DNA from 3 places in the Paenarthrobacter sp. AT5 genome. Region 1 is predicted to be linked to each of the others. Evidence: riboswitches for the same ligand, from Rfam matches in the RefSeq annotation. Region 1 holds a riboswitch; each other region holds the start of a gene.

Region 1 (7,947 bases):
CCAGCTACGACGCTGAAGACGATGCAATCGTTCCCTTGGAAACCTCGGAGTTCGCCATTACGCCGTCCACCCCCGAGGAACGCCTGGATCCGGAAGAAACCGAAACCCCCAAAACGGCAAAGAGCCGGGAAGGAGGCAGCGCGTGAATCTCGCTAACCTGTCACCGCTTGCTGTCCTTCTCCCCATCCTGGGCGCTGCGCTGGCGTTCGTCTTGATCCGGCACACTGCGGCGCAGCGTGCCGTCAGCATCGGGATCCTGAGCCTCACACTGATTCTGGAATCCTTCCTCCTCTTCTCCGTGTGGAACGGCGGCACGACGTCCGTCACGCTGGGCGGTTGGCTGCCTCCGTGGGGCGTGGTCCTGGTGGTGGACCAGTTCTCCTCACTCATGCTGGTGGTCTCCACGGTGGTGAGCCTCGCGGTTTTGATTTACGCAACCGGCCAGGGCATGGCCGACGGCGACCAGGAAGCTCCCGTCTCGATCTTCCACCCCACCTACTTGATCCTCGTGGCCGGCGTGTCCAATGCCTTCCTCACCGGTGATCTCTTCAACCTCTACGTGGGCTTCGAGATCCTCCTGACCGCGAGCTACGTACTGATGACCCTGGGAGGTACCGGACCACGCATCCGCGCCGGCGTCACCTACGTGGTGGTCTCGGTTGTCTCCTCGGTCCTGTTCCTGATCGCCATCGCCATGATTTACGGCGCCACCGGCACCATCACCATGGCGGACCTGGCCATCAAACTGGCCGAGCTGGATCAGGGGACCCAGAACCTCCTGCACGTGATGCTCCTGGTAGCCTTCGGGATCAAAGCAGCCGTCTTCCCGCTGTCCTTCTGGCTGCCGGACTCCTACCCGACGGCCCCGGCACCGGTCACGGCAGTCTTCGCAGGCTTGCTGACCAAAGTGGGCGTGTACGCCATGGTCCGGACGGAGACGCTCCTCTTCCCGGGGGACACGCTCAACACCCCGCTTATGGTGGTGGCCCTGCTGACGATGGTGGTGGGCATCCTCGGTGCCCTGGCACAGAGCGACATCAAACGTCTGCTCTCCTTCACCTTGGTCAGCCACATCGGGTACATGGTGTTCGGCTTGGCGGTGTCGTCCGTGACGGGGCTGGGAGCGGCAGTCTTCTACGTGGCCCACCACATCACGGTGCAGACAAGCCTGTTCCTGGTAACGGGCCTCATTGAACGTCGCGGCGGATCGTCGTCGATCGACAGGTTGGGCGGACTGGCCAAACTCTCCCCGCTGCTGGCCGTGCTGTTCTTTTTACCGGCCATGAACCTTGCAGGCATTCCGCCCTTCTCAGGGTTCCTGGGCAAACTCGGCCTTCTGCAGGCCGGTGTGGATCTGGGAACACCGCTGGCCATAACGCTTGTAGTGGGCGGGGTTGTCACAAGCCTCTTGACGCTGCTGGCGATTGCCCGCGTCTGGAACAGGGCCTTCTGGCGCAAGCCCGAGGACGCTGACTTCCCGGACCCCGTCCTTCAGTCTCCCGGCAGCGTCGGAGTCCTCCCGCGAAGCATGGTGGGTTCCACCGCAGCGCTGGTGGTCTTCGGAGTGGCACTGACAGTCTTCGCCGGACCGCTCTTCAACCTCGCCGGCGGCTCTGCGGAAATCATGCTGGACCGGGGTGCGTACATCCACTCCGTGCTGGGTGACACCGCTCCCGTGCCCGCGCAGGCGCAGCCGGGTGATGCCAAATGAGCCGTAAACCCATATCCTTCCGGACCGAATTGCCGCTGCTGGTCTGGCTGGTCATCGTGTGGGGTGCCCTCTGGCGGGACTTCAGCCCGGGCAATCTGCTGTTCGGCGCGTTGATCGCGATCATTGTGGCCAAGCTGTTCTACCTTCCGCCCGTGGAACTCAGCGGGCGGTTCAACGTGCTCCGGGCATTCCGCTTCGCCCTCATGTTCCTCGGCAAAGTGGCGGCAGCGAGCTTCCTGGTCCTCTACTTGGCCGTGGTCAAAGGGCCCAGCGTGCGCAGTGCCATCGTCGCTGTTCCGTTGCGGAGCCATTCCGACCTCATGGTGACGGCCACCGGCCACGTCATTTCGCTGATTCCGGGCTCGCTGGTGGTGGAAGTGGACCGCTCCACGTCCACCCTGTACCTGCACGCCCTGAACATGAAAACCGAAGAGGACATCCAGAAGATCCGCCGGGAGGTCCAGGACATCGAAGCCGGGCTGATCCGGATCATGGGAACACGTGAAGAACTGGACGCGCTGCAGGCCGAGCAGCACCCAGGTGTGAAAGGGGCAGCGCTGTGAAAGAACTTGTACTGGTGCTAACGGCGGCAATCCTGAGCCTGGCTGCTGCCGGGGCCATCATCCGGATCGCCATCGGCCCGTCGCTCCTGGACCGCGTGCTGGCATCGGACGTACTGCTGGCCATCCTGGGCGCGGCGCTGGCTATCGACATGGCCGTGAACCGCCACTTGAACAACCTCATGCTGCTGGTTGCCCTGGCCGTTATTGGATTCATCGGATCCGTAACGGTTGCCCGCTTCGTGGCCGACAGAAGGGGTCAAAGCAATGAGTCCTGATGCAACGGGCATGGACGCAGTCATTGATGGCGTGACCGCCGTCTTTCTGGTGGTGGGCGCGCTGATGTCCCTGGGTGCTGCTATTGGCTTGCTGCGTTTTCCCGACCTGATGAGCCGCATGCACGCCGCCACCAAGCCCCAGGTCCTGGGTTTGTTCCTGATGCTGGCTGCCATAGGCCTGCAGATGAGGACGTGGTGGGTGTGGCCGGTCCTGCTGGTGGCCTGGATCTTCCAACTGCTCACCGCTCCAGTCTCCGCGCACATGGTGGGCCGCTCCGCGTACCGCACCAAGCACGGACACCGGGAACTGCTGACCAAGGATGAACTGGAAGCAGTGGTCCAGCGGGCAGCCGAAAGCCAGAAGGAGAACTGACACGCGTTCCTGCGTTTCAGGAACGCGTGCCAGGAAACCGGAAGCTCCTAGATGATGTCCTGGGACTTCGCGAACCGGGCAATGGCACGCTGGGTTCCGCGGCTGGTGAGCACCTGGATGAGCGTGCTGACGAAAGCCGATACCAACGCGAAGGTCAGGGCTGAGCGGAGGCTCGTCTCGACGTCGTCGTGGCCTGTGGGCGGCTTGTGGCCTGTGGCCTTTTCCCAACCCTTGTTCACCAATTTGGTGCCAAGGAAACCCGCGCCGAGGCTCACACCGGCACCCAGAAGCTTGAAGAAGAAGTTCATGACCTCAGCCTAGCGTCACGGCGGTGGGGGCCGCGTTTTACTGCTTGTTCCCGCGTTCCTTCAGGAACGCAGCCATGGAGCCCGGAGGTGACAGGACGGGCCGCACCTGATGCTCGGCCTGCCACACGGCCTCCACACTGTGGAACTCCGAGATCTCCTTGAGCAGGAAGTACGTTGGGGGCATGAGCTGAAGCTTGCCCTCTGCCTCGGCCGCCAGGATGCCTTCCACCGGCATCCAGAGTGACTGCCAGGCCTCCGTGGTTTGGTGCTGCGGCTCGGCTCCGGGGGCGGGCCTGGCCACGTAGAAGTAGGTGTCGAAGCGCTTGGGCATGTCCGTGGGCGTCACCCAGTTGGCCCAGGGGCGGAGCTGGGAGGCGTCGAGGGTCAGCCCTGCTTCCTCGAACACTTCACGGATGGCAGCCGCCAGCACCGTGCCTGCTTGCGCATGCGGGTCGGAGGCCGCGATCGAGCTCATCGCCCAGTCGGCCGCATGCCTTTCCAGCAGTTCGGAGGAGTAGTCCCAGCCCTCCGCGTCCGAGGCATCGACGCGACCGCCGGGGAACACCACCATGCCGGCGGCAAAGTCCATGGAAGAGACCCTGTGCTGGACAAAGGCTTCCAGTCCCGCCGACGCATCCCGAAGCAGGATCACGCTGGCGGCAAGGCGGGGTTCGGCCACGGGGGTGTCCTTGGCTGGCTGTTCTGTCATGGGATGGGCGCCCCTCTTGCTGCTGTGAATCCGGTGTGCTGAATCTGCTGGCCCCATTCTCTCAGGTGTGCGGCACAGCGGGTCGCGGCTGTGCGCCCGTGAAACAGCAAAAGGTTTATGACCGGGCCCATAACCCGGCGCACCCCTTCCGGTGTAAACTGGGCACGCCCACAAGGGCAGATTGATAACGACAGGGGAGCGCCGCCGTCGAACCTGCAGGCATGCAGGAGACGCGAGGGCGCTGAGAGTGCGGACAGCCGCAGACCCTCGAACCTGATCCGGTTAGTACCGGCGCAAGGGAGTCGAGCTTCTCAGAGTGTCCGGAACCGGATGGCAGCAGGCCACCGGGAATACCGGGGAGCACTTTCCCCTCCTGTAACCTCAGGAGGCTAAGAATGACCACGTCAAGCGTGAAGAAGGCCGGCAACAGCTGGCGCGTTGTAGACATTGTGGTGGCGGCGCTGATTGCCATCGCAGGCGGAGTGATCTTCTGGGCCTGGTCCCAGGGCGCCGCACTCGTATCCGTTCCCATGAATGCTGCTTATCCGCCCCTCACCGGCCTGATCGCCGGTGGGTGGATGATCCCGGCCGTACTGGGCATGCTCATCATCCGCAAACCGGGAGCAGCGCTGTTCTGCGAAGCGGTCGCAGCAACGGGTGAGCTCATCATGGGGTCCCAGTACGGCACCACGGTCCTGATCTCCGGCATCCTGCAGGGCCTCGGAGCGGAACTGATCTTCGCTGCTTTCCGCTACAAGAAGTTCAACCTCCCGGTGGCCCTCCTCGCGGGTGCCGGGGCAGGACTGTTCTGCGGCCTTAACGATTCCTTCATGCCGTGGGGCTGGAACATCGCCTACGAAGCCGTCGACAAGCTGGCCTACATCGCCTTCACCACCGTTTCGGGTGCAATCATCGCCGGGGCACTGTCCTGGGTGGCCACCCGCGGGCTCGCGTCCACGGGCGTCTTGAGTTCCTTCGCTTCCCGGAAAGCCGCGTCAGAGTCAGTCTTCAACTGATGGGACCGGCACAGGTACGGCCCGCCGCCATCTCCGCCAACGGCTGGGGCTGGCGGCATTCCGGCCGGACGGTAGCAGCCATCCAGGGGCTGGACCTGCAGATCGAACCCGGGGAACGGGTTCTGCTGCTGGGGCCGTCCGGCGCCGGAAAATCGACGTTCCTGCACGCCCTGGCCGGGGTGCTGGGTGATGAGGAAGACGACGCGGACGAGACCGGTTCCCTCCTCATCGACGGTGCGGCACCTCGCGAACAGCGGGGCCGGGCCGGGCTCATGCAGCAGGACCCGGAAACGCAAGTAGTCCTGTCGCGCGTGGGCGACGACGTCGCTTTTGGAGCTGAGAACCTTGCCGTGCCCCGGGACGACATTTGGGCCCGGGTCCATGAAGCGCTCGACGACGTCGGGTTGCGTACCGCTGCCGGCGACGGCCTCGCGTTGGACCATCCGACGGCGGCTCTTTCCGGCGGACAGAAGCAGCGCCTGGCGCTGGCCGGGATTCTGGCGATGCGGCCGGGGCTGATCCTGCTCGATGAACCAACGGCGAACCTGGACCCGGCAGGCGTGCTGGAAGTCCGGGACGCAGTTCGCCGCTGCCTTGAAAAGACCGGTGCCACGCTGGTTGTGGTGGAACACCGGGTGTCCGTATGGAAGGACCTGGTTGACCGCATAGTGGTCCTCCAACCGGGCGCGGCCGGTGGCGGAGTGCTGTTGGACGGCCCTCCCGATCAGGTGCTCGCCGAAGCCCGGAGCATGCTCATCACAGCCGGAGTCTGGGTCCCGGGATATGTGCCCCGTACCCGCACCAGGACCACCGCTGAGGGGCCGGCGGAGTTGCTCCTCGCAGCAGAACACGTGGCCGTTTCCCGTGAAAAGCCGCGGCGGAGGGGTTTCAAGAGCATCCCGCCCATCCCGGTCCAAGCCGGTGTGTCTGCCCAGGTTCGGGCAGGACGGGCGTTGACCATCACTGGCCCCAACGGCGCAGGGAAGTCCACCTTTGCGCTCACGATGGCCGGCCTTCTGGCGCCGGTGGCAGGAAAGGTCTCTGCCGCCGTCGAGCTTTCCGAGGGCGCCGGAATCGATCCCTTCAAATGGAAGGCGGATCAACTGATTTCCCGGATCGGGACGGTGTTCCAGGAGCCTGAGCATCAGTTCGTCACGGGCAAAGTGATGGATGAGTTGATGTTTGGGCCCCGGCACCTCGGCAGGGGTGAGGAGCGGGTGGACGAACTCCTGGAGAGGCTCCGTTTGACGCACTTGGTGGACGCGAATCCCTACACGCTGTCCGGCGGCGAGAAGCGGCGGCTTTCCGTCGCGACCGTCCTGGCCGCCCACCCACAGGTCCTGGTGCTTGATGAGCCTACCTTCGGGCAGGATGCCAACACCTGGGCGGAACTCGCGTCGTTCCTGTCCGAGTTGCTGGACCAGGGCACGGCCGTTGTGTCCGTCACCCACGACGAGGAATTCAGCGCAGTGCTGGGCGGCATGGAGTTGCGGCTGGACCCGGCCACAGAAGCTGCCAGGCAGGAAGCGGGTGCCGCATGAGGGATGCGCTAAGCCTCACCGGAAACAACGCGGTGCTGACCAAGGCCAACCCCCTGGCGAAGTTCGTCGCCGTCTTCCTGATTTCGATGGTCCTGGCCTTGTCCATCGACTGGGTATCGGCATCGATCGCCCTTGCCGCCGAACTCGCACTGTTCCCGCTGGCCGGGCTGACCTTGCGGCTCTTGTGGGTGCGGGCGTGGCCGCTCATCATCGCAGCCGCAATTGGCGGGTGGAGCACGGCGATTGTCGCTGCGGACAGCGGGGCCGTACTGCTCGACGTCGGACTGTGGTCCATCAGCGAAGGTTCCCTTGAGTTGGGGCTGGGTTTCATGCTCCGCGGCTTGGCGATCGCCCTCCCCGCGATCCTCCTGATGACCTGCACGGACCCCACCGACCTTGCCGACGCGCTGGCTCAGAAGGCCCGCCTCCCGCACCGGTTCGTGTTGGGATCGTTGGCTGCGATGCGGCTTGTGGGGCTGATGGCGGAGGAATGGCAAACCATTGGCATGGCCCGGCGCGCCCGCGGCGTGGGATCGCAGGGAAACCCGGTGCAGCGGCTCAAAGCGACCCTTGGTCAGAGCTTCGGGCTGCTGGTCCAAGCTGTCCGGCGGGCGTCGCGGCTGGCTGTGACCATGGAGGCCCGGGGCTTCGGAGGAGCGCAGCGCACGTGGGCCCGGGAGTCCACCTATTCAATGCTGGACGTTTGGGTCTTGCTGGGAGGGGTGCTGATTGCCGCCGCGGCTGTGTTGGCCGCCTTGGGCGCAGGCACGTGGAGCTTCGTCTGGCGCTAGGGGTTCAGCGAGTGGATTGCTCCGCTTGGATTTGTTCGAAGCCGGCCCGCGTGAGGAAGCCGAGCTGGGCTTCCTTTTCTTCGAGCTGGATGATCGGACCCAGCTCGAAGCAGGTCGCCTCCAGCCGTCGAAGCGCCTTGGCGTTCCTGGCATCGGGCTCCACTATGATCCGGTCCTTTCCGGGCACCGAGAACATGTACTTGATGAGGGACGTCGCAAGCCGCGGGGTGAAGTGCGGAATCGGCCGCGTCGCGGGAGCGAGCAGCAGGTGCATGCCGATGTCCTCCTCGCGCGCAGGGTAGGCCTCACCCACGGGATCGTGCAGCGGCTCGTACGTCTGGAACAAAGCCAGCGGCTCCCCGTCCAGGATCACCAGGAAGGCATGGTGCGTGTCCAGGGAGTCCAGGAACTCGTAGATTCCCTGGACTTCCTCGCGTGATTTTTCGGTCATGCCCCAGAACCTTGCCCTTGGCTGCGAGACCCACTGGTGGACCAATTCGATGTCTTCCGAAGGAATGAGCGGGACAATCCGCAACGAACCCCAGCCCGGGAGTTCTTCTGCGTAGATGGTCTGGCGGACGGCAAAGTCCTCTGTTGAGGTGGTCATTCATTCTCCATTTGGTTTGTGTGTGGCGTGCGTGCCGGAAGCAGCTGTCAGCG
Region 2 (7,947 bases), 1.2 Mb from region 1:
CCCTACCATCATCATGCTGGCCGGCCTCCAGGGTGCGGGTAAGACGACCCTCGCGGGCAAGCTGTCCAAGTGGCTTAAGTCCCAAGGCCACAGCCCCATGCTCGTTGCCTGCGACCTGCAGCGGCCCAACGCCGTCACCCAGCTCCAGGTGGTGGGCCAGCGCGCAGGCGTTCCGGTGTTTGCTCCGCACCCGGGCGCCACCTCTGAACTTGAACACCCGGCAGGCGATCCGGTGGCCGTGGCCAAGGCCGGCGTCGAGGAAGCCCGCCAGAAGCTTCACGACGTCGTGATCGTTGACACCGCCGGCCGCCTCGGCGTCGACGCCGAAATGATGGACCAGGCGCGGCGCATCCGCCAGGCGATCATCCCGAACGAAGTCCTTTTCGTCATTGACGCCATGATCGGCCAGGACGCCGTGAATACGGCAATGGCCTTCGACGAAGGCGTCAACTTCACCGGCATCGTCCTGTCCAAGCTCGACGGCGATGCCCGCGGTGGTGCCGCGCTGTCAGTAGCGTCCGTGACGGGCAAACCGGTCATGTTCGCTTCCACGGGTGAAGGGCTCGACGATTTCGAGTTGTTCCACCCGGACCGCATGGCCTCGCGCATCCTGGACATGGGCGATGTCCTGACCTTGATCGAACAGGCTGAGAAGGCCTGGGACAAGGAAGAAGCTGCCCGGATGGCGAAGAAGTTCGCCGACCAGGAAGACTTCACGCTGGACGACTTCCTTGCCCAGATGCAGCAGATCCGCAACATGGGCTCCATGAAGAAGATGCTCATGATGATGCCGGGTGCGCAAAACATCCGGCAGCAGCTGGAGAACTTCGACGAACGGGAAATTGACCGCGTTGAGGCGATTGTCCGGTCCATGACCCCGCACGAGCGCGTGGCTCCCAAGATCATCAACGGTTCCCGCCGTGCCCGTATCGCCAAGGGCTCCGGCGTCCACGTCTCCGAGGTCAACGGCCTGCTGGAGCGGTTCGCCCAGGCTCAGAAGATGATGAAGAAGATGGCGCAGGGCGGCGGCATGCCCGGTATGCCGGGAATGCCCGGCCTGGGTGGACCCGGCGGCGGCCGCAAGGGAGGCAAGAACGCCCCCAAGAAGAAGGCGCGTTCGGGCAACCCCGCCAAGGCTGCGCAGGAGTTGCGCGAGGCAGAGGCCAAGCGCGCAGCTGCCGCGGCTGCTCCCAAGGGTGCAGCGTTCGGCCAGGGCGCCGCTGACTTCGATCCGTCCTCGTTGAACCTGCCCAAGGGCTTCGACAAGTTCCTGGGTAAATAAAGCGCAGGCAAGGCTGACCGGCCTCCGGTCAGCCCGGTATGCCCCGTCGTCCTCCCGTGATGTCGCAGCCCTCGCATAGGCTGGTCCAATGCACAAACAGCGCGTAGTTTTTGTCCACGGCCTGGGCAGTTTCGGCGCTGCGGCCTGGCCAAAACAGCATGGCCTTGCCCTGCGGTATGACTGCCTTTTCCTGAGGCGGCACGGTTTCGATCCCGTGGCCGAGCCCCTTGAGTCGGACATTTCCGCGGATGTGGCCATCCTTGTTGACGCGCTGGCCGACTCGGGCGGGGGACACGTGGTTGCCCACGAACAGGGTGCCATTTCCGCCATGCTCGCCGCGGTGGAGCGCCCGGACCTGGTGTTTTCGTTGTCCTTGGTGGAACCGGCGTGCTTGTCCTTGACGGCCGAACTTCCCGCTACGGCGTCGCACCGCGCCCTGATGCAGCCCTTGTTCGATGTCCGTAGCCAACTCGGCGACGCCGACTATGAGCGTGAGTATTTCCGGCGGGCCTACGCTGCTGAGGCGGGCGGCCTGCAGACACCGGAAGCGCGGCGCTCAGCCCGGCGTTTGAGGTTGCAGGCCCCGCCGTGGGAAGCGCCCCTGCACATTGTGCCCGGTGTTCCCACGCTGGTGCTGACCGGCGGCTGGGAGCCGTTGTACGAGGAAATTGCCGGGTATTTGAGGGATACCGGCGCCCTCCACCGCGTAGCTGCTGGAGGGCACCGTCCCCAGGACTCCGCCGACGGCGACCGGTTCATCCGGTCCTTCATTGCCGACGTCGGACGGGGTTTGTCGGTCAGGGCGTCGTGAGCCGCTGGTCACCGCGGGCCGGCAGCTGGAGTTCGGGCAGGTAGACCTTGCCTCCGGTCGCGAGGAACTCCTCGCTCTTTTCGCGCATGCCGCTGTACATCTCCGCTATGGCCGCCTGGGCCTCGGCGGAACCGTATTCATCCCGGATGTCCTGGCTGATGCGCATGGAGCAGAATTTCGGCCCGCACATGGAACAGAAGTGCGCGGTCTTGGCGGGTTCAGCGGGAAGCGTCTCATCGTGGAAGGACTCCGCGGTCACCGGGTCCAGTGAGAGTGCGAACTGGTCCCTCCACCTGAACTCGAACCGCGCTTTGGACAGCGCGTCGTCGCGTTCGTGCGCGCCGGGGTGGCCCTTGGCCAGGTCTGCGGCGTGGGCTGCAATCTTGTATGTGATGACTCCGGTTTTGACGTCGTCCTTGTTCGGCAGCCCCAGATGTTCCTTAGGGGTCACGTAGCAAAGCATCGCTGTGCCGTACCGGGCGATTTCCGTGGCACCGATGGCCGAGGTGATGTGGTCGTAGCCTGGCGCGACGTCAGTGACCAACGGGCCCAGGGTGTAGAACGGCGCGCCCTTGCACAACCGCTGTTGCCGTTCCACGTTTTCACGCACCAAGTGGAACGGAATGTGGCCCGGGCCTTCGACCATGACCTGGACGTCGTACTTCCAGGCCCGCTCCGTCAGCTCCGCCAGGGTATCCAGTTCCGCGAACTGTGCGGCATCATTGGCGTCTGCGGTGGCGCCGGGCCGCAGTCCATCTCCGAGCGAGAAGGCAACGTCGTACTTGGCGAAGATTTCGCACAGTTCGTCGAAATGCGTGTAGAGGAAGTTTTCCTGGTGGTGGGCAAGGCACCAGCCGGCCATGATGGAGCCGCCGCGGGAAACAATTCCGGTCACCCGGTTGGCTGTCAGCGGCACGTACCGGAGCAGGACGCCGGCGTGGATGGTCATATAGTCCACACCCTGTTCGCATTGTTCGATCACGGTGTCCCGGAATATTTCCCACGTGAGCTTGTTCGCCTCGCCGTTGACCTTCTCCAGGGCCTGGTAGATGGGGACGGTGCCGATGGGAACGGGGGAGTTCCGGATGATCCATTCACGGGTGGTGTGGATGTCATCTCCCGTGGAGAGGTCCATGACGGTGTCCGCTCCCCACTGGGTGGCCCACTGCAGCTTGTCCACTTCCTCGGCGATCGAGCTCGTCACGGCTGAGTTGCCGATGTTGGCGTTGATCTTCACCAGGAATGCCTTGCCGATGATCATGGGCTCGGACTCGGGGTGGTTGATGTTGCTGGGGATGATGGCGCGGCCGGCGGCCACCTCGCTGCGGACCAGTTCAACGTCGCAGTTCTCCCGCAAGGCCACGAAGCGCATTTCCGGGGTGACCATGCCCTGCCGGGCATAGTGCATCTGGGTGACCCTTTTGCCGTCGACGGCGCGGCGGGGCACGGGCTGCGCTCCCTTCCATTCCGCTGAAGCCGCACCGCGGCGCACGGCTGACTTGCCGTCGTCGAGCAGGTTGCGTTCCCGGCCCGTGTAGCTTTCCGTATCGCCGCGCGCCTGGATCCATGCGGCCCTGAAGGGTTCAAGCCCGACGACGGGATCGCTGCCCGGCCCTGCCGTGCGGTACACCCTCAGCGGATCGTTGGCCTTCCCGTTGGGGGAGGGCTCCAAGGCAATCTCGGTCACCGGGACGCGGATGCCGTGGCCAGGGTCCTCCACCCAGGCAAGCGAGTGGGATTTCAGCGACTGCGTGACGGCGTCCCCGCCGGGAGCTGTCAGGTTTTGGGCAGGGCTGTGCTGTGTTTCTGTGGTGCTCAAGGATTACTCACTTCCTTCGCCGGCATTACCCGGACAGGTTCAACGGTCGCAGACTGCTTCAGTCCTTTTCTCAGCCCCTGCAGGGGCTCCCGTGTGGTCAGGGACGAAGCTACCACAGCTGCGGCGGGTGCTCCCAGTCATATGCGGTCCGGATCCGGACTGTGGCCGCCGGCACTAAGCTTCTGCCATGCCGAACATCATTGAATTCAGCGGTCCGGTGCTGGTTTCCGCGCATGAGGAACGCCGGGGCCTGTGGTCCGTGGACGGCCGCCTGACCTTCAGCCGTCCGGAAGCTGCCCCGGATACCGTGCTGGAGGGCTGGGTCCTGCCCGGATTCGTTGATGCCCACTGCCACATTGGCCTGGGAGCCGGCGGGGCAGTGGATGAGGCCACCACCCTGGAGCAGGCCCGTACCGATTTGTCCGCCGGGACGCTGCTGGTCCGTGATGCCGGCTCCCCGGCCAATACGAGGTGGGTCCAGCAGCGTACGGACCTGCCAAGGCTGATCCGGGCGGGACGGCACATTGCGAGGAGCCGGCGCTACCTGCGCGGCCTCGGACACGAGGTGGAGCCGGAGCAGCTGGTGGAGACCGTTCGAAAGGAAGCGCGCGACGGCGACGGTTGGGTCAAGCTGGTTGGCGACTGGATCGACCGCGGCGTGGGAGACCTGGCGCCTTCTTTTCCGGCGGCGGTGGTAAAGGACGCCATCGCTGCAGCCCACGACGAGGGCGCACGGGTAACCGCGCATTGCTTCGCGGAAGAAACCTTGGATGACATGCTCGATGCCGGCATCGACTGCATCGAACATGCCACCGGGCTCCTGCCGCGGCACATCCCGCGGCTTGTGGAACAGGGTGTCCCGATCGTTCCCACCCTGGTCAACATTGCCACGTTCCCCGATATCGCGGCCCAGGCCGGGCCCAAGTTCCCCGACTACGCGCAGCACATGACCGCATTGTGGGGGCGCCGGCGCGAACGGGTCCTCGAGGCCTATGAAGCCGGTGTTTCCATCTATGCCGGCACTGATGCCGGGAGCGTTATCAAGCATGGCCGCATAGCCGACGAGATGCAGGAACTGCACGACGCCGGCCTGCCGCCTTCAGCGGTCCTCGAGGCTGCTGCGTGGGGCGCCCGGAGGTGGCTGGGAGCCGAGGGCGTCAGCGAAGGGGCGAGTGCCGACGTCGTGCTTTGCAGGGAGGATCCCCGCCGCGCCCTGGCTACCGTGCGTGAACTTAGCCACGTGGTTCTGCGGGGCACCATCGTTCGTTAGGAATAAATTGAAGCTTCAAGTAATTTAGTAAGGTAGAACGTGCCGAAAGGCGGCCGCCGAACTACCGGGAGCATCACATGACCACGCCATCCAGCCAGGACCTCCTGCCAGCCGAACTCACCATGGGCACTGTCATGCTCAGGGTCGGCGACATGAAGGTGATGAGCGACTATTACCAGCGCGCCCTCGGCCTGCAGGTCATAGCGGAGCAGGACGGCGGCCTGTACCTGGGCCGCCTGGGGAAGCCGGTGGTCCATCTGGCTCCCGCAGCGGGCTTGCAGCTGCCCGGGCGCGGGGAAGCGGGGCTGTTCCACACCGCAGTCCTGTTCGAGGACCAAGCGTCCCTCGCCGCCACCATTGCCACGGCCGGGCAGTACGAACCCCGCGCGTTCGTTGGCAGCGCTGACCACTTGGTGAGCGAAGCCTTCTACTTCACCGACCCCGAAGGTAACGGCATCGAGTTGTACTACGACAAGCCGAGGAACGTCTGGCAATGGGACGGCAAGAACGTGGTCATGGACAACGTGGCGCTGCCTCCGCAGGCGTACCTCCAGCAACACCTGAGCGAGGCCGCCATCGTGGGGCAGCAGGGGGCCGCAGCCGGGATCGGGCACGTCCACCTCCAGGTGGGCGATGTTTCCACAGCGCAGAAGTTCTACGTTGACACCCTTGGCTTTGAAAAGACCGCGGGGTGGCATGGCCAGGCGCTGTTCGTCTCGGCGGGCGGCTACCACCATCACATGGCCATGAACGTCTGGAACAGCAGGGGAGCGGGCCCGCGCAAGGACACTCTGGGCCTGGGTGAAGTGCTCATCGAAGTCCCGTCGAATGATGACGTCGCAGCGCTCGCCGACCGTCTCCGCGTGGCCGGCCTGCAAAGCCACCACACCGGCCTTGAGCTCCGCTTCGAGGATCCGTGGCGCAACCAGCTGCGGGTTGCCGTCCGCTGAGGCGGCATCCGCCGGCGCGTGGCTGCATTAGGCTAGGCGATGGCGGTGCCGGTTCCATGTCCTGCGCAGCCTCCCGCGGTTGGGCGGGGCATGTCAGCACGAAGGAAATGAGTACGTTCCATGGGCTTTGCCGAAATCTTTGTAGCCACCCACGATGAAGCCCTCAAGCGGGCAGCTGCACTCGAACGCGGCGCCGATGTGGCCGGTTCTGCTGTGCGCATCGAAGGCATCACCGATTTTGAGGTGGAGCAGCTCGGTGATCTTGCAGGGCAGGCAGTGCACGCCTCCGGCGCTGATTATGAACTCGCCCTGGTGGACGTCACCAGCGATTCGCTGCTGGGTGTTCCGGAAGCAATGGTGCGGGCCCTCGCCGAGCTGCTGACCTACCAGAGCGAAGGCGACGGCAACGTGCTGGACGACGTCGCAGAGGCCTGGGCTGCCCAGGAGGACATGCCGTTCGGCGCTGCGGAATCCCGCGGGTACGTCCAGCAGTTGGCTGCACTTGCCAGCGATGTCGAAAAAATCGACCGCGCCGGCCTGTATGTGTGGTCAATTTCCTGAACCTCGCAGGCAAGTGCGCGGGGCGAAGTCGTAAATACTCCTGTCATCTGGCACAATAGACAGGTACTCGATCGGTGCGGCCCCTCTCTCCGTGCTCGTATCTTGTCCTTCGAACCCCCTAGTATGGCCCGCCCCACGGGTGCAGAACGTCGGGTTCACCCTCGTTTCAGAAACAGGAGTGACCACAAAAGTGGCCGTAAAGATTCGCCTTAAGCGCTTCGGTAAGATGCGCGCACCGTACTACCGCATTGTCGTCATGGATGCCCGCGCCAAGCGCGACGGCCGTGCCATCGAAGAAATCGGCAAGTACCACCCCACCGAAGAGCCGTCGTACATCGAGGTCGCTTCCGAGCGTGCCCAGTACTGGCTGTCCGTTGGCGCCCAGCCGACCGAGCAGGTTGCCGCGATCCTCAAGATCACCGGTGACTGGCAGAAGTTCAAGGGCCTGCCTGGCCAGGAAGGCACCCTGAAGACCAAGGCTCCGAAGGAAGCTTTCGTGGCTCCGGAGAAGGGTTCCGTCATCATTCCGGAAGCCATCACCAAGAAGGCCAAGAAGGAAGAAGCCGTCGAGGCTGAAGCAGAGACCACCGAGGCTGAGTAAGTTGCTGGCAGAAGCGCTCGAACACCTGGTCCGTGGGATTGTTGACAGTCCGGACGATGTCAAGGTCAGTGGCAAGAACAACCGCCGCGGGGAATCCCTCGAGGTGCGTGTTCACCAGGACGATCTCGGCCGGGTAATCGGTCGCCAAGGACGCACCGCACGCGCACTGCGCACGGTGGTTGCGGCTTTGGCCGGTGGCGATCAGGTCAGGGTTGACGTCGTCGACACCGACCGCCGCCGGTAACGCGCTCAGCATTATTTGCCTTTGGTCCGGCCCCTCCACCGAATATGGTGGAGGGGCCGGATTGCTTTATCAACCAAACACCCCCGCGGCCACGGCCCGCGGATGAAACCAGAATTCAGAGGAACCCATGCAGCTCCAGGTGGCCCGGATCGGCAAACCCCACGGCATCCGCGGCGAGGTCACGGTCCAGGTACTGACCGACGCTCCCGCTGAGCGGTTCGTCGCGGGAACAGAGTTCGTAGTGGAGCCGGCCTCCTCCGGACCGTTGACCGTCCGCAGCGCCCGCTGGAACAAGGACATCCTCTTGCTCGGTTTCGAGGAAGTGGCAGACCGCAACGCAGCGGAACTGATCCGCGGAGCCAAGCTCTTCATCGAAACCGAAGACCTTGATGAGGATGACGACGAAGGC
Region 3 (7,947 bases), 1.3 Mb from region 1:
GTGCTCTATGCCGGCGAGGTGAACTGGGACGCGGTGAACCTTGAGGGCCAACCGCGCCGGATCGAGAACGCGCTCAAGTCCGGAGACTCCGTCCTGGTGCAGGTCACCAAGGACCCCGTGGGTCACAAGGGTGCGCGTCTGACCAGCCAGATCTCCCTGCCGGGCCGCTACCTCGTCTATGTCCCGGGCGGTTCCATGACCGGAATCTCCCGGAAACTGCCCGACGTCGAACGGAACCGCCTCAAGCGGATCCTGAAGGACCGTTTGCCGGAGAACGCCGGCGTGATTGTCCGCACGGCCGCCGAAGGCGCGTCGGAAGAGGAACTGACCCACGACATCAACCGCCTCCGGGCGCAGTGGGAAGGCATCGAGAGCCAGGCGTCCTCAACCAAGGTGCTCGCACCGGAGCTGCTGTACGGCGAACCGGACCTCACCATCAAGGTGGTTCGGGACGTCTTCAACGAAGACTTCTCCAAGCTGATTGTTTCCGGCGACGAAGCCTGGGACACCATTGAGGCCTACGTTACGTACGTTGCACCTGACCTGGTGGGTCGCTTGGAAAAGTGGACCAAGGACCAGGACATCTTTGCTGCCTGGCGCATTGACGAACAAATCCACAAGGCTCTGGAACGCAAGGTCTTCCTGCCGTCCGGCGGCTCTTTGGTGATCGACCGTACCGAGGCCATGACTGTCGTGGACGTCAACACCGGCAAGTTCACCGGCAGCGGCGGCAACTTGGAAGAGACCGTCACCAAGAACAATCTGGAAGCGGCCGAAGAGGTAGTTCGCCAGCTCCGCCTCCGTGACATCGGCGGCATCATCGTCATCGACTTCATCGATATGGTCCTGGAGTCCAACAGGGACTTGGTGCTGCGCCGGCTGGTGGAGTGCCTTGGCCGCGACCGCACCAAGCACCAGGTGGCGGAGGTGACGTCCCTGGGCCTCGTCCAGATGACGCGCAAGCGCATGGGCACAGGCTTGCTGGAGGTCTTCGGTGAGCAATGCGAGCACTGTGCCGGCCGCGGCGTGGTGACGCACGACGAGCCCGTGGAACACCGCCGCGCCAACGTGGTGGCTGCCGAGCAGCACCGGTCCCACACCGAAGCCCAGCAGCCGTCCCAGCGCAGTGAGCGTAAGCGCCGCCGCGGCAAGGGCGGCAACCAGGCACCGGAAGCTACGACGCCGGTCCAGCCGGCCGCTGCCCCGACGGCACCCGCTCCGGCTGAATCTGTGGATCCCGCCCAGAAAGCCAAGGCAGAGGCTACCCGGGCCGCATTGGCGACGATCGCCGCTGCTGCGCACGCTGCACACCTGCACGATGACGAGGTGCACCGCGCCGAGGAAGCAGCCCGCGCCGCCGGCAAGGCGGAAGCAGGCCAGACGGGTCCCGCTCAAGCGGATCCTGCCCGGAAGGCTCCTGCGCAGTCCGCTCCTGCCCAAGGGGATGCCGCCCAGGCCCCTGCGCAGGGCGGGCAGACGCAGGGCACCACCCCGGCAGAAACTGCGGCCAGGGAGGGCCGTCCGGCTCCGGTACTGCGCTTCGGCGGAGAGGAAGTGGCTCTGCCCTTCGTGGAGCATCACGACGAACCTATCAAGAAGCCCGCCATGAGCCTGGATCTGCTGGCTGAGGCCTTCTCGCACTTGGGCGGCACACCTGAGGTTGTCCCCGGGTCTGAGGTTGCCGGGTCTGAGAAGGACGCGCCCGGGAACGTTGAATCTGCTGACGCACCCGTGAGCGCCGACGCCTTGCCAGCCACGTCCGCTGGTACTGAACCCGTGGAGTCCCGGTCCGGCGACCGGGGCCGGCGCGGCAGGCGGAACCGCAGTGCCAGCAGGGCCCAGGGTGCTGCCAACGAGACCAACGTTGAGCACCACGACGTTCGGGCCGCCACAGGTGGCGGGACCTCGCACGAAGCGAAGGCGCCGGCTGAGCCGGCAAAGAAGCCAACTCCAGCATCGGAGCCGATCATCCTGGGGGTGGGTGTTCCGGCGTCGGAGCTGTAAACAGGCACTGAAGACACAGGTGGAACGAAGGCCGCGCAGCGCATGCTGTGCGGCCTTCGTCGTGCAACGGGTCATCATCCGCCCGCTGGGGTCATATCCAGGCCGTTAGCCGCCGGGGTTCCCGGCGTGAGGGGCTTCCGGGCTAGGCTAGGACACTGACACGGGGTGCCGGGCATAGGGCCGGGCTGAGATCCAGACCCGTTGAACCTGTCCGGTTAGCACCGGCGAAGGGATGTCTCCATGACTTCAATGTCGTCTTCTGCTGTTTATCCGTTGCCAGCGGTCATCCGTACACATCCGAGGGTGTTGAGCATTGCAGGTTCGGACCCCTCCGGCGGGGCGGGGATCCAAGCGGACCTTAAAAGCATTGCTGCGCACGGCGGCTACGGTATGGCCGCCATCACCGCGCTGACGGCCCAGAACACGCGGGGCGTCAGCGGTGTGCATGTGCCGCCGGTGGAATTCCTCCGCCGGCAGCTGGAAACCGTCAGCAGCGACGTCGTTATCGACGCCGTGAAGATCGGGATGCTCGGTGATGCCGCCGTCATCAACGAGGTCCGGACCTGGCTTGCCAAGGTACGTCCCGCCGTCGTGGTCCTGGACCCGGTGATGGTGGCCACCAGCGGTGACCGGCTGCTGCGGGAATCAGCCGAGGCAGCCTTGCGTGACCTTCTGCCCATGGCGGACCTCATTACACCCAACCTTCCGGAACTGGCCATGCTGCTGGGGGAGCCCGAAGCGCAGGACTGGCCCGCGGCGCTGGACCAGGGCAAACGGTTGGCCGGGGAGTGCGGCAATACGGTGCTGGTCAAGGGAGGCCACTTGCCGGGGGCGCAGTGTCCGGATGCGCTTATCAATACCAGCGGTTTGCTGCGTCAGGACGTGATCGAAGTCGGGGGACCGCGTGTTCAGACACGGAACAGCCACGGCACCGGCTGCTCGTTGTCCTCGGCCCTGGCCACTGTCCAGGCAAGAACAGGAGATTGGGAGGCGTCCCTGCGGGAAGTCAAGCCCTGGTTGCGCGAGGCTCTGATGAGGGCTGACGATCTTGAAGTGGGCCAGGGGAGCGGTCCGATCCACCATTTCCACCATCTCCGGGAATCATCCCGGCCCGGGGCCTTCGCTACCCTCCTGTGGAAGGAAGCCGCCGTGGAGCTGGAAGCCATCCACGGGCTTGCCTTCATACGGGACTTGGGGTCCGGGGAGTTGCCGGAGTCCGAGTTCAGCTACTACCTGGCCCAGGACGCCCTTTACCTCAACGGGTATTCCAGGGTGCTTGCCCGGGCAGGTGCCCTCGCCCCGACCGAAGAAGAGCAGCTGTTCTGGGCCCGGGGTTCCCAACAGTGCCTTGACGTGGAATCCGAATTGCACCGGAACTGGCTGAGCGGCCGTGAAGCGACGACGCAGAGCGGCCCAGTCACCAAGGCCTACGTGGACCATCTGATGGCGTCATCTGCTTCGGGAAGCTACGGCGTCCTGCTTGCTGCGGTCCTGCCCTGCTACTGGCTGTATGCGGAAGTGGGGCAGCAACTGCACGCCGACTTCGTCCAGGCCGGTTCCCCGGAGAACCATCCCTACGCGGATTGGCTGAGGACCTATGCGGACGAGGATTTTGCGGAGGCGACGCGGAAGGCGATTGCTCTCACGGATGCCGCAGCAGCTGCGGCATCCGGCCGTGAGCGGGCTGCCATGAAGGAAGCCTTCGTCCAGTCCTGCCGCTACGAGACCGCGTTCTTTGATGCCCCAAGACTGCATTCGTAACACGGACGCCGCGCGTCGGACGGGAAATCAACGGCAAGGCCACGTAGAGGCTGTAAGCTGTATGGGCACGGTGCCGGGAACGTCCGTTCCTACTGGTGACAAGCGTCACGTGGTGGCTTCCGGACCCGGCCTCATTTGCAGCTGAAGGTCAAACTAGCGTAATCTTGATCTTCGGTGCTTACGCCAACACTTGGGTTATGCCCCTTGGAATTGTTCATGGGATGACTCGCGGGCTTCGATCTGAAGTCCACGGCGTTGAGGCACAGCGTGAACCAGGCCTGATTCCGGTTCGGGGTTCCGCACGCAAATTTAGTAAGAAACGTCGAGAGAAGTGAGTACCCAAGTGGTGTACGCGATTGTCCGCGCAGGCGGCCGCCAAGAAAAGGTTTCCGTTGGAGACTACGTAACTCTGAACCGCGTCCCCGGTGGAGCCGGCAGCACGCTTGAGCTGCCCGCCTTGCTCCTGGTTGACGGCGACAAGGTCACCTCCGCTGCTGCGGACCTGGCCAAGGTGAAGGTCACGGCTGAGATCCTGGAAGACCTCCGCGGTCCCAAGATTGTCATCCAGAAGTTCAAGAACAAGACCGGCTACAAGAAGCGCCAGGGTCACCGTCAGGAACTGACCAAGATCAAGATCACGAGCATCGCGTAACGTCCGTTACGTAGTTCAGATTTCAGTTTCCCCAGAAATTTAGAGGCAGGCATTTCACATGGCACACAAAAAAGGCGCGAGCTCCACTCGCAACGGTCGTGACTCCAACGCACAGCGCCTCGGCGTCAAGCGTTTCGGTGGCCAGGTAGTTTCCGCAGGCGAAATCATCGTTCGCCAGCGTGGCACCCACTTCCACCCCGGTGCAGGCGTCGGTCGCGGTGGCGACGACACCCTGTTCGCCCTCGAAGCCGGTGCGGTTGAGTTCGGTACTCGCCGTGGCCGTCGCGTGGTGAACATCGTTGCTGCTGCTGCCGCAGAGTAACAACACTTTCTGAACCGGTGGAGCGGGCCAACAGGTCCGCTCCACTGTTCTTTTAACCGCATTACAATCGTTCAGGGCGCCAGGCGCACTGGGCAAGGCGTTCGCGCTGTTGACAGCAATAGAGGAGATTCACGTGGCGAGCTTTGTAGACCGGGTAGTCCTGCACGTATCAGGCGGTACCGGCGGCCATGGCTGTGTCTCCGTCAAGCGCGAGAAGTTCAAGCCGCTGGGCGGGCCCGACGGCGGCAACGGCGGCAATGGCGGCGACGTCATCCTCCGTGTCTCAAGCCAGACCACCACGCTCCTTGATTACCACCATGCCCCGCACCGCCACGCCACCAACGGCGGCCCTGGCATGGGTGATTGGCGTGACGGCAAGAACGGGGAAACACTGGTTCTTCCCGTTCCTGACGGCACGGTAGTCAAGACCAAGGACGGAAAGGTCCTGGCAGACCTGGTCGGAGAAGGCACCGAGTTCGTTGCAGCTGCCGGCGGCATCGGGGGACTGGGCAACGCAGCACTCTCCTCGCAAAAGCGCCGCGCTCCGGGGTTCGCCCTCCTGGGAATCGAGGGAGAATCCAGCGACATCGTCCTGGAGCTGAAGTCCATCGCCGACATCGCCCTGGTCGGTTTCCCTTCTGCCGGAAAATCAAGCCTGATTGCCGCGATGTCGGCAGCCCGGCCCAAGATTGCCGACTACCCCTTCACCACGTTGGTGCCTAACCTGGGCGTGGTCGAGGCCGGCGACGTGCGTTTCACCATCGCGGACGTGCCCGGGCTCATCGAAGGCGCCAGCGAGGGCCGCGGCCTTGGCCACAACTTCCTCCGCCACGTCGAACGTTGCGCGGCGCTGGTGCACGTGCTGGACTGCGGAACGCTCGAATCGGACCGGGACCCGCTGTCCGACCTCGCTATCATTGAAGCGGAACTTGAGAAGTACGCCGTTGACATGAGCTACGCGGGAGTGGACGGGGAAGTGGTTCCCCTGAACGAACGCCCCAAGCTGGTGGTGCTCAACAAGGTGGACCTGCCGGACGGCAAGGACATGGCCGAATTCGTCAGGCCGGACCTCGAAGCCCGCGGCTACCGCGTCTTCGAAGTATCGGCCACCAGCCGCGAAGGCCTGCGCCCGCTCAGCTTCGCCATGGCCGAGATCGTCAAGGCTGCCCGTGACGCCGTCAAGGCTGCACCGCCCAAGGCTGCCCCGCAGGTCCTGCGGCCGCGCGCCGTCAACGAGGCCGGTTTCCGGATCCGCCGCGAGGAGAAGAACCTCGAGCCGCTCTTCCGCGTTTTGGGTGAAAAGCCCGTGCGCTGGGTCAAGCAGACTGATTTCACCAACGAGGAAGCTATCGGCTACCTCGCCGACCGCCTTGCCAAGCTGGGCGTGGAAACCGAACTTTTCAAGGTCGGGGCCAAGCCCGGAGACACCGTGGTGATCGGCGAAGACGACGGCGTCGTCTTCGACTGGGAACCCACCATGATGGCCGGTGCCGAACTCCTTGCCACTCCGCGTGGCACGGACATCCGCATCGCAGACATCGGCGATCGTCCCACCCGTGCCCAGAAGCGTGAGGAGCAGCTTGAGCGCCGCGAGGCCAAGGCTGCCGCGCGCGCCGAACTGGAAGCCGAGCGCAAGGCGGGCATCTGGACGGAATCCGCCAGCCGCCGTCGTGCCCAAACCGTCAAGGAAAGCAACCTGGACAACGGTGATGACGACTAGCACTTTCGAAGCACCGGAAGCAGGCCTCCACCAGCGCCGCGAGCTTGCCGAAGCCAAGCGCATCGTCGTCAAGGTGGGTTCCTCGTCGCTGACCAGCATCAAGGGCGGTATTTCCGAGAAGTCGCTTACCGCTTTGGTGAATGCCCTGGCAGGGAAGCGCAATGCCGGTGCGGAGATCATCCTGGTTTCCTCCGGTGCCATCGCGGCGGGGCTGGCGCCCCTGGGCCTGGCCAAGCGTCCCAAGGACCTGGCCACCCAGCAGGCTGCCGCGAGTGTTGGGCAGGGGCTGTTGATGGCGCGGTACACGCAGGCGTTCAACGCCCACGGAGTCACCGTCAGCCAAGTCCTGCTCACCGCAGACGACCTGATGCGCCGGACCCAGCACACCAATGCTTTCCGTGCCCTGAACAGGCTGCTGAACCTCGGAGTCGTTCCGGTGGTCAATGAGAACGACACCGTCGCAACGCACGAAATCCGCTTTGGCGACAACGACCGCCTTGCGGCCTTGGTGGCCCACTTGGTGCGCGCCGATGCCTTGGTGCTCCTGTCCGACGTCGACGCCGTCTATGACGGGCCGCCCGCCCACGGTGCGAAGCGCATTTCCCTGGTGCGCGGAGCGCAGGACCTGGAAGGCATCACCATCGGCAAGGCCGGCAAAGCCGGAGTGGGTACCGGCGGGATGATGACCAAGGTTGAGGCTGCCTCCATCGCCGCAAGCTCCGGAATCCACGCCTTGGTGACGTCCACCGCCAACGCCGCAGCCGCCCTCGCGGGCGAGGACGTTGGAACCTGGTTCGCGGTGAACGGCAACCGCAAGCCGGTCCGGCTTTTGTGGCTGGCCCACCTTGCCACTGTCCGGGGACGCCTGGTGCTCGACGACGGCGCAGTGAAGGCCGTGCGCGACAGGCACAGGTCACTCCTGCCCGCGGGCATTTCGAACATCACAGGCGAATTCGAAGCCGGCGACCCCGTGGAGATGGTGGGCCTGGACGGAACAGTCGTCGCCCGTGGCCTGGTCAACTATTCCTCCGAGGAGCTTCCCCGCATGCTCGGGCGCACCACGCAGGAACTGGGTCAAGCCTTGGGCCGCGGCTATGACCGTGAAGTTGTTCATGTTGATGACTTGGTGCTCGTGCGCGCGCCCCGCTCATCTAAACTTGGAGCATGACTGAAGCGCTGACCCCTGATGCCCTTGTGACTTCCGACGTTTCCGGTGCTTCCGGCCAGACGCCGGCAAGCCCCGTGGCAGGCGCTGTCCCGGTTACGCCCGAAGATGTCCAAAGCGCGGTCTACGCGATCGCCGACCGGTCCCGCAAGGCTGCCCGCCGCATGAGCCAAGCCAACCGGGCCTGGAAGGACCGCGCGCTCCGTGCCATCGGAGCAGCCTTGCTGGAGCAGCAGAAGCAGGTCCTGGAGGCCAACGCCAAAGACGTCGCCGCAGGCAAGGCCAACGGCACCTCCGCTGCCCTCCTTGACCGGCTTACCCTG

What was found. A riboswitch is a leader RNA that binds a small molecule or an ion and turns the genes downstream of it on or off. The one in region 1 is predicted to bind thiamine pyrophosphate.
Region 2: another riboswitch for thiamine pyrophosphate. It lies ahead of thiC (phosphomethylpyrimidine synthase ThiC); the one in region 1 lies ahead of RI444_RS19220 (ECF transporter S component).
Region 3: another riboswitch for thiamine pyrophosphate. It lies ahead of thiD (bifunctional hydroxymethylpyrimidine kinase/phosphomethylpyrimidine kinase); the one in region 1 lies ahead of RI444_RS19220 (ECF transporter S component).

Annotation. Positions count from the first base shown of each region.
Region 1 covers NZ_CP136441.1:4,127,577-4,135,523, reverse strand. The annotation lists gene RI444_RS19255 (Na(+)/H(+) antiporter subunit C) at 1-146, shown strand, start outside; gene RI444_RS19250 (Na+/H+ antiporter subunit D) at 143-1,711, shown strand; gene RI444_RS19245 (Na+/H+ antiporter subunit E) at 1,708-2,274, shown strand; gene RI444_RS19240 (monovalent cation/H+ antiporter complex subunit F) at 2,271-2,549, shown strand; gene mnhG (monovalent cation/H(+) antiporter subunit G) at 2,539-2,922, shown strand; gene RI444_RS19230 (DUF4235 domain-containing protein) at 2,970-3,230, opposite strand; gene RI444_RS19225 (NUDIX hydrolase) at 3,268-3,939, opposite strand; TPP riboswitch at 4,122-4,257, shown strand; gene RI444_RS19220 (ECF transporter S component) at 4,335-4,955, shown strand; gene RI444_RS19215 (ABC transporter ATP-binding protein) at 4,955-6,496, shown strand; gene RI444_RS19210 (energy-coupling factor transporter transmembrane component T family protein) at 6,493-7,287, shown strand; gene RI444_RS19205 (GNAT family N-acetyltransferase) at 7,292-7,894, opposite strand; gene RI444_RS19200 (penicillin acylase family protein) at 7,942-7,947, opposite strand, start outside.
Region 2 covers NZ_CP136441.1:2,895,587-2,903,533, reverse strand. The annotation lists gene ffh (signal recognition particle protein) at 1-1,282, shown strand, start outside; gene RI444_RS13375 (alpha/beta fold hydrolase) at 1,371-2,093, shown strand; gene thiC (phosphomethylpyrimidine synthase ThiC) at 2,080-3,912, opposite strand; TPP riboswitch at 3,907-4,015, opposite strand; gene RI444_RS13365 (amidohydrolase family protein) at 4,100-5,182, shown strand; gene RI444_RS13360 (VOC family protein) at 5,260-6,132, shown strand; gene RI444_RS13355 (hypothetical protein) at 6,253-6,693, shown strand; gene rpsP (30S ribosomal protein S16) at 6,884-7,294, shown strand; gene RI444_RS13345 (RNA-binding protein) at 7,296-7,538, shown strand; gene rimM (ribosome maturation factor RimM) at 7,666-7,947, shown strand, end outside.
Region 3 covers NZ_CP136441.1:2,778,114-2,786,060, reverse strand. The annotation lists gene RI444_RS12805 (ribonuclease E/G) at 1-2,004, shown strand, start outside; TPP riboswitch at 2,156-2,254, shown strand; gene thiD (bifunctional hydroxymethylpyrimidine kinase/phosphomethylpyrimidine kinase) at 2,245-3,765, shown strand; gene rplU (50S ribosomal protein L21) at 4,109-4,417, shown strand; gene rpmA (50S ribosomal protein L27) at 4,476-4,739, shown strand; gene obgE (GTPase ObgE) at 4,873-6,459, shown strand; gene proB (glutamate 5-kinase) at 6,449-7,627, shown strand; gene RI444_RS12775 (glutamate-5-semialdehyde dehydrogenase) at 7,624-7,947, shown strand, end outside.